Linked DNA regions of Telluria mixta. The protein of the gene in region 2 interacts with the protein of the main gene of each other region in a pairwise test. Links are inferred from orthologs where the notes say so. Each region holds a gene or a part of one and is shown on either strand. Other genes may lie near its edges.

Region 1 (4,099 bases), 5.3 Mb from region 2 along the record:
GGGCACACCAGATCGTCGGCGCCGACATGCGCGGTGCGACCGTCCTGTCGGAAAGCCTGGCCGAATACACGGCGCTGATGACGATGAAGAACACGCTGGGCTCCAGCAAGATGCGGCGCTTCCTGCGCTACGACCTCGAGGAATACCTGATGGGCCGCGCGCGCGAAAACAAGAAGGAGCTGCCGCTCGCGCAGAACGAGAACCAGAGCTACATCCACTACCACAAGGGCAGCCTGGCGATGTATCTGCTGCAGGACCTGGTCGGCGAGGATGCGGTGAACGGCGTGCTGCACGGCCTGCTGCTGGAGTACGCGTACAAGGGGCCGCCATATCCGACCGTGGCAACGCTCGTCGAGCGCCTGCGCGGCATCACGCCGCCGGACAAGGCCTACCTGATCGACGACCTGTTCGAGTCCATCGTCCTGTACGAAAACCACGTCGACGGTGCGACGGCGCGCCGCCGGCCGGACGGCAAGTACGAGGTCGAGATCCGCGCCACCGCCGGCAAGGTGCGCGCCGGCGACCAGGGCGAGGAAAAGCCGCAACAGCTGCGCGACTACATCGAATTCGGCGTCGACGACGAGGCCGGCAACCCGCTCGCGCGCGAGCGCCGGCTCGTGACGCAGGCCGACCAGCGCGTCGTCCTCGTGGTCAGCGGCCGTCCGGCGCGGGCCGGTATCGACCCCGACAACAAGCTGATTGACAGGAAACCGACAGACAACATGCAGCCTGTCGACATGCACTGAACTTCACGTTATGATCTGGTCACAATATCCTGCTAGGAGATCCCCATGCCTATCGTCGCCGAACTGGCCGCCCAGATCCAGCAACTGTCCGCCCAGGACAGGCACGAGCTGTTGCGTCTGCTGATGGTGGACAGCGACGACGGCGACCAGGATGCCGACGAAGCCTGGCGCAACGAAATCGTGCGCCGCGTGAAGGCGATCCGCAACGGCGAGGCGGCCATTCGGGCGTTGCAGGAAGACTGGCGCGAGTAACGCTGGCGCTGAAAGTAAAAAAACCGCGATGCCGGACGGGTCGCGGTTTTTTTATGGACGTCGCCCCCGCGCAGGCGGGGGCCCAGGTTCTTATTCGCCCGCGACCGCCTTCTTGGTTGCCGTCGCGCGCTTCGCCGGGGCCTTGCGGGCCGCGGCCGTCTTGGCCGGGGCTTTGGTCGCAGCAGCCTTGGCCGGGGCCTTCGTCGCCGCAGCTTTGCGCGCGGCCGGCTTGGCGGCCGCCGTCTCCGCGCCGCTGTCGGCACCGTCACCCTCGTCCTTCGGTTTCGCGCCCGGCTTGGCCTTGCGCTCCTCGAACTCGAAGCTGATCTTGCCATCCTTGCCGCGCACGAGGAAGGCCTTGAACGACCGGCGGGTACGCTGCGAGACGAAGCCCGGCAGCAGATCCGTCTTGCCCTCGTTCAGCAGCTTGGCCATCTGCTCGGGCAGGATTTCCTGCTGCAGGATGATGCGGCTGCTGCGGAAATCGCAGGTCTTCGGCTTGGCCACCGTGTGCTCGCAGACGTACGCGAGGCCCATCTCGTAGACGTTGCCGGTGCATTTCGGGCACGGGCCGAGCGGCGTCTGGCCGGTGAAGTCGACGCCCTCGCCGTCCTCGCCCTCGTCCTGGTCCTGGCCGAAGTCGAATTCCAGCTTGTAGTTGTGGATGTCCTCGTCGCGCACGATGCGCAGGATCGCGGCAAACGGCCGGCCCATCTTCGAGCGGAAGCCCTGCAGCGGGCCGATCGTGCGGTTCGCCAGCAATTCCTCGACTTCCTCGATCTCGAACTGGCGGCTGCCGGGCACCTTGCTCATCGAGAAATCGCACTTGGTGCAGGCAAAGCGGCGGTAGTTTTCCTTGACGACGCCGCCGCAGTTCGGGCACGGCGTGCGCAACGTCGCGTACTCGCCCGGGATCGTGTCGTTGTTGTATTCCTTGGCGCGCTTGACGATGATCTCGGTCATCTCGGCGATCTCGCGCATGAATTCTTCACGCGAAATCTGGCCCTTTTCCATCTGCGACAGCTTGTATTCCCACTCGCCCGTCAGTTCCGGCGCCGTCAGTTCGTTCACGCCCAGGCCGCGCAGCAGGGTCATCAGCTGGAACGCCTTGGCGGTCGGGATCAGCTCGCGCCCTTCGCGCAGCAGGTATTTTTCCGTCAGCAGGCCTTCGATGATTGCCGCGCGCGTGGCCGGCGTGCCAAGGCCCTTGCCGGCCATCGCGTCGCGCAGTTCGTCGGAATCGACCAGCTTGCCGGCACCTTCCATCGCCGACAGCAGGGTCGCTTCGTTGTAGCGTGCGGGCGGTTTCGTGACGAGGCCGTTGGCGTTGACCTTTTCAGTGCGCACCTTCTCGCCCTTCGCCACCGGCACGAGGCTGGCGCCGTCCTTGTCGTCGCCCGTCGTGTCCTTGCCGTACACGGCCAGCCAGCCGGGGTTCGTCATGACCTTGCCTTCGGTCTTGAACTGGTGCCCTTCCACTTCCGTATAACGGGTCGTGACGAGGAATTCCGCGGCCGGGAAGAACACGGCCATGAAGCGGCGGGTGACGAGGTCGTACAGCTTCTGTTCCGGCTCGGACAGGTTCTTCGGCACGACGCCGGTCGGGATGATCGCGAAGTGGTCCGAGATCTTGCTGTTGTCGAAGATGCGCTTGTTCGGCTTGACCCAGCCCTTGTCCAGGATCTGCTTGGCGAACTGGTGGTAGTTCGGGTTGCCCTTCAAGACTTCCAAGGTCGACTGGACGGTGCTCAGGTAGTCTTCCGGCAGCGCGCGCGAATCGGTACGGGGATAGGTCAGCACCTTGTGCTTTTCGTACAGCGCCTGGGCCAGGCCCAGCGTGTTCTTCGCGGAGAAGCCGAAGCGGCCGTTGGCCTCGCGCTGCAGCGACGTCAGGTCGAACAGCGCGGGCGCCATCGACGTCGTCGGTTTCGACTCCTCGGTGACGTTACCTTGCTTGCCCATGCAGGCGGCGACGATCGCTTCCGCGTCGACCTTAGCCCACAGGCGCTCGGCGCGTTTTTCCGGGTCGGCGTCGTCCTTCTTGAACTTCGTGTCGAGCCAGCGGCCTTCGTACATGCCGGCCTCGGCGCGGAATTCCGCGCGCACTTCCCAGTAATCGCGCGGCACGAATTTCTTGATCTTCTCTTCGCGCTCGACGACGATCGACAGGGTCGGCGTCTGCACGCGGCCCACGGTCGTCAGGTAGAAACCGCCTTCCTTCGAGTTGAACGCGGTCATCGCGCGGGTGCCGTTGATGCCGATCAGCCAATCGGCTTCCGAGCGGCAGCGCGCGGCGTCGGCCAGCGGCAGCATTTCCTGGTCGGTGCGCAGATGGGCGAAGCCGTCGCGGATCGCGTTCGCCGTCATCGACTGCAGCCACAGGCGCTTGACGGTCTGCTTGGCCTTGGCGTTCTGGGCGATCAGGCGGAAGATCAGTTCACCTTCGCGGCCCGCGTCGCATGCGTTGATCAGGGTATCGACATCCTTGCGCTTGATCAGCTTGTTCAGCACTTTGAGGCGCGACTCGGTCTTCGCGATCGGATTCAGCGCGAAGTACGGCGGAATCATCGGCAGGTGCGTAAAACTCCATTTGCCGCGCTTGACGTCGTATTCCTCGGGCACCGCGATCTCGAGCAGGTGGCCGACGGCGGACGACAGGACGTATTCGTCGGATTCGAAATACTCATCGTGCTTGGTAAAGCCGCCGAGCGCCTTGGCGATGTCATTCGCCACGGAGGGCTTTTCGGCAATGATGAGGGCTTTGGTCATAGGGTTCCTAGATCGGTCGGCTGTGTAAGCCGGCCATTTGATAGCTTATTAGTAACAACTGGCAGATAGCGGCCAATGATAAGCGGGTTGCCGCGCAATCCGCAAGTAGACTCTGCCTGCGTGCGCCTTGATGCAACCCGGCCATGCTGCCTTGAAAAATACGCTTGATCTTGCTCTACCGCAAGAAAAAACGGGGCCGCAGCCCCGTTTCACGTATTCATATAGTGGCGTCGTCAATGCAGCAGGCGCGGCGCGGCATCTTCCTCGTCCGATCCGAACAGGTCGTCGAACATCAGCGCGTCCGGCTCCTTGCCCTGGCTCCACAGGAGCAT
Region 2 (4,754 bases):
CCGTCAGCATGGGCATGCACATGCTCAAGGGCGACCGGCCGCAGATCCTGCTCGACAAGCTGGGCGAGCGGCTGGCGTTCGAACGCACGGGCACCCGTCTTTACGACGCGCTGCTGGCGAAATGCGACGTCATGCAGGGCGGCCCGGCCGGCATGACGCGCGACCACGTCGCCGATATCCGCCGCGACGAAGCGCGCCACTTCCTGCTGCTGAAGGACGCCATCGAATCGCTGGGCGGCGACCCGACGGCGCAGACGCCCAGCGCGGACGTCGCCGGCGTCGAATCGCTGGGCGTCGTGCAGGTGTTGAACGATCCGCGCACGAGCCTGGCCCAGTCGCTGCACGCGCTGCTGACGGCCGAACTGGCCGACCGCGCCGGCTGGGAGACGCTGATCATGCTGGCGGGCGAGGCCGGCCAGGACGATCTCGTGGCCGGCTTCACGCTGGCGCTGGAGGACGAGCACCGGCACCTGGTGCTCGTGCAGGGCTGGTATCACGAAGCGATCGGGCTGACGCCCATTCCCGGCATGCTGCCGCCGGGCGGGTCGGCCGGGATGCCGCCCGATTCGACGACGGCGCCCACGACCTCGCCGGATGTGACGACGCCGGGACCGGGGGCGGACATCTGAGTGCATTTCGCCTAAAATAGAGGGATGGCCCATATTTCGCTCGTCCTGCCGTTCGCCCTCCCCGCTCCCGAATTCGCGCCCGACCTGACCCGCGCCCTGCAGACGCCGGCACTGGCCGCGCTGTTGTCGAAAATATCAGATGCGCGCTACCGCCCGCTGGATACCGACGCGCGCGTCCTCCCGCATGAGCTGTGGATCGCGCGGGCGCTGGGCGTCGCGCACGGGCTCGTGCCTGGTGTCGCGACGAGCGCGATGCGCGGCGTCGGCCTCGATCCGGACGACGGCATGTGGTTCGTCGTGAACCCGACGCATATCCAGATCGCGCGCACGCACCTGCAGATGGGCGACACGCGCCAGCTCGACCTGCGCGAGGAGGAAGCGCGCGCCCTGTTCGACAGCGCGCGCCCGTGCTTCGAGGACGCCGGCTACGCGCTCGCCTGGGGCACGCACGACACCTGGTTCATGCGCGCCGACGACTGGACCGAGATCACGACGGCGAGTCCGGACGCGGCCGTCAACATGAACCTGACGGACTGGATGCCGTCCGGCCCGCAGGCCAGAGCCTTCCGCAAGCTGCAGAACGACGTGCAGGTGACGTGGTTCACGGACCCGGCCAACGCGGCGCGCGAGGCGCGCGGCCAGTTGCCGATCAACTCGTTCTGGCCGTGGGGGAATGCCAGCATGGCCACCGAACACGCCCAGCAACTGGTGGCGAAGGTCTCCGGCAAGCCGCTCGTGCGCCCGCGCGTGGCCGCGTTCGAGACCCCCGGCTGGCTGACGGCACTGGCGGACCGCCGCCTGGACAGCCTGGCCGGAATGGACACGCTGCTCGACGGTGACGACAACTGGCTGCTCGCCTGCGGCAACGTGGCGGCACCCGGCATCGCGGCCGACTGGCACGGCTGGCTGCAGCAGATGCAGCGCCTGGAAACCGAGCTGTTTGCGCCCTTGCTGGCAGCACTGAAAAATGGACGCGTTAAAGAAATACGCCTCGTGCTGAGCCACCGCGACGGCCACCTCGAAACGACGACGACCCCGCTGGCGCAACGTAAATTCTGGCGCCGCCCGACCCTGGAACGACTGCTTTGAAGACCCGCATCACCATCCGCCCCTGCCCCGTGCGCCAATCCGAAATGCTGCGCCAGGGCGGGATCCACCCCGTCCTCGCGCGCGTGTACGCTGCCCGAGGGCTGTCCGATCCGCGCGAGCTCGCGGTCGAACTGCAGGCCCTGGTACCGCCCGGCGCGCTGCGCCAGATCGATGCGGCCGCCGTGTATCTCGCCGACGCCATCGCGGCCGGCAAGAAGATGACCATCGTGGCCGACTACGACTGCGACGGCGCCACCGCCTGCGCGACCGCCATCCGCGGCCTCACGGCGATGGGCGCGCGCGTCGACTACATCGTGCCGAACCGCTTCGAATACGGCTATGGCCTCACGCCGGAGATCGTCGAACTGACGGCGCGCGAAAAATCCCCGGATATCATCATCACGGTCGACAACGGCATCGCCAGCATCGACGGCGTGGCGGCGGCGAAGGCGCGCGGCATCGACGTCGTCGTCACCGACCACCACCTGCCGGGCGACGCGCTGCCGGACGCGCGCGTGATCGTCAACCCGAACCAGCCGGAATGCGGCTTCCCCAGCAAGCACCTGGCCGGCGTGGGCGTCGTGTTCTACGTGCTGCTGGCGCTGCGCGCGGAATTGCGCCGGCGCGGCGTGTTCGACGCGCAGACGCAGCCCAAGCTCGACAACCTGCTCGACCTCGTTGCACTGGGCACCGTCGCGGACGTCGTGAAACTGGACACGAACAACCGCATCCTCGTCGCGCAAGGCCTCAAACGCATGCGTGCGGGCCGCATGCACGCGGGTGTCGCCGCGCTGTTCCGCGTGGCGGGCCGCGAGGCGCGCTGCGCGTCGCCGTTCGACCTCGGCTTCGCCCTCGGCCCGCGCCTGAACGCCGCCGGCCGCCTGGAAGACATGTCGCTCGGGATCGAATGCCTGATCACGGACGACGAGGGCCGCGCCTGGGCCATCGCGCAGGAGCTCAACGACATCAACCTGAAGCGCCGCGAGATCGAGGCCGACATGCAGGGCACGGCCCTGCTGCACCTGGACGATTTCAATCCGGCGGACGCCAGCACCATCGCCGTGTTCGACGACGGCTGGCACCAGGGCGTGATCGGCATCGTCGCCTCGCGCCTGAAAGAGAAGTTTTACCGTCCGACGATCACCTTCGCGCCCGCGGGCGACGGCTGGATCAAGGGATCCGGCCGCTCGATCCCGGGATTCCACCTGCGCGACGCACTGGACCTCGTATCGAAGAAGGTCCCGGGCCTGATCGACAAGTTCGGCGGCCACTCGATGGCGGCCGGCCTGTCGATCCGCGGCGACCACTTCGACACGTTCGCCCAGGCCTTCGAAGCCGTCGGCCGCGCGTGGCTGACGGAAGCGCAGCTGGAGCGCATCGTCGAGACGGACGGGCCGCTGGAAGACGATTTCTACAGCACGCAATTCATCGAACTGCTGGACGGCCAGGTCTGGGGCCAGGGCTTCGCACCGCCCGTGTTCTGCGACGAATTCCGCGTCGTCAGCCAGCGCATCCTGAAGGACAAGCACCTCAAGCTGCTGCTGGAGCGGAACGGGCGGCGCTACGATGCCATCTGGTTCGGGCACACCGATGCCCTGGGCGACAGAGCGCGGGTGGCGTTCCGGCTCGATGCCAACGAGTACAACGGCGTGACCAAGGTGCAGTTGCTGGTGGAGCACGCGGAGCCGGTATAGCCGTCGTTCCCGCGGAAGCGGGAACCCATACTGAGTTACAGACTTCGGAAGCTCAGCATGGATTCCCGCCTGCGCGGGAATGACGGTTTTAAAGCTAACGACTTAGCGCGTAAAAATCGGCGCCTGCGTCACCGCCCCCATGCCCTCGCCCAGGTAAAAGCTCGGGTGCGGCGGCTGGTTGTAGCCCGCATTCTGCCCCGCCACCTGCGCCCGATACTGCGGGTCATGCATCAACGTCGGGATACGGGCCGTCGTCGGCGCCGTCGTCGTGAACACGAGCAGTGCAGAGTTGTCGGCCGTGCGCCACACGACTTCCTCGCGCCAGTCGCCGAGGATGTCCGCCGACAGGACCGGCGTCGCCTTGGTGCCGTTGTTCGAGGCCGCCCCGTACGGCGCACCGTCGAGCAGGCGCACCACGGTGGACGTCGCCGGCTGCCACTTGTTGATGACGGTGCCGTCGAGCAGTTCGCGCCCCAGGTCGCCATCCCACCAGCTGGCGAAATTCATGTTCCCCGGACGCGCCGTGGAGATCTGGTGGCCGTTGGCCGCCATCAGGCCGCCGCGCGACGCCCAGCATTCCTCGCCCAGGTAGTTCGGATCGATGTCCGCGCACACGCCGCGCCCCACGTCGGCGCCGCTGCCGCTGACGCCCCACAGGATCTGCCCTGTCGCCGCGTCGTGCATCTCGGAGCCGGTGGCACCGTAGCAGGACGGGGTCTCGTGCACCATGTACGCCTGCAGGCCGGCGCGGGTCGGGTCGAGTTTGCCGACGTGCAGCGCGTCGCCGTGGCACAGCCCGGTGCTGTACAACATGTGGCCATCGCTGCCGATCGCGGCCGCGCCGTAGACGATGTCGTCGCGGCCGTCGCCGTCGACATCGGCCACCGAGAACCAGTGCGAGCCCTGGCCGCGCACGGCGCTGCCCTCCTTGTCCGTGTCGAACACCCAGCGGCTCGACAGCACGCCGTCGCGGTAGTCCCAGGCCGCGACCACGGCGCGGGTGTAGTAGCCGCGCGAGAAGATCGCGCTGGGCCGGCGGCCGTCCAGGTAGGCGACCCCGCCCAGGAAGCGGTCGACGCGGTTGCCGTAGTTGTCGCCCCAGGCCGCCACCGAGCCGCGCGCAGGCAGGTAGTCCGTGGTCGCCAGCGCCCTGCCGGTGCGGCCGTCGAACACGGTCAGGTACTCGGGGCCCGACAGGATGTAGCCGTTGGCATTGCGGTAGTCCGCACTGGCGTCGCCGATCACCTTGCCCTGGCCGTCGACCGTGCCGTCGGCCGTCTTCAGCATCACCTCGGCCTTGCCGTTGCCGTCGAAGTCGTACGCGACGACCGTCGTGTAGTGG

The links. The genes of interacting proteins can lie anywhere in the genome.
Region 1: the proteins of recJ (region 2) and P0M04_RS04430 interact in binary tests that used the Escherichia coli proteins (3 or more experiments, as listed by UniProt). The link is inferred for Telluria mixta from one-to-one orthologs.

The regions. Positions count from the first base shown.
Region 1 is NZ_CP119520.1:986,837-990,935, forward strand. The notes cover bases 889-4,099. They hold P0M04_RS04430 (DNA topoisomerase III), read right to left. Parts: upstream 3,768-4,099; coding sequence 1,089-3,767; downstream 889-1,088. Other genes in these bases: P0M04_RS04425 (addiction module protein), read left to right, coding at 889-998; P0M04_RS04435 (Smg family protein), read right to left, coding at 4,001-4,099. In the rest of the region: P0M04_RS04420 (ABC transporter permease/M1 family aminopeptidase), read left to right, coding at 1-746; more of P0M04_RS04425, read left to right, coding at 792-888.
Region 2 is NZ_CP119520.1:6,290,077-6,294,830, forward strand. Bases 1,110-4,087 are described here. They hold recJ (single-stranded-DNA-specific exonuclease RecJ), read left to right. Parts: upstream 1,110-1,762; coding sequence 1,763-3,412; downstream 3,413-4,087. Other genes in these bases: P0M04_RS27700 (hypothetical protein), read left to right, coding at 1,110-1,718; P0M04_RS27710 (rhamnogalacturonan lyase), read right to left, coding at 3,515-4,087. Outside these bases: P0M04_RS27695 (ferritin-like domain-containing protein), read left to right, coding at 1-629; more of P0M04_RS27700, read left to right, coding at 654-1,109; more of P0M04_RS27710, read right to left, coding at 4,088-4,754. UniProt on the Escherichia coli protein: Single-stranded-DNA-specific exonuclease.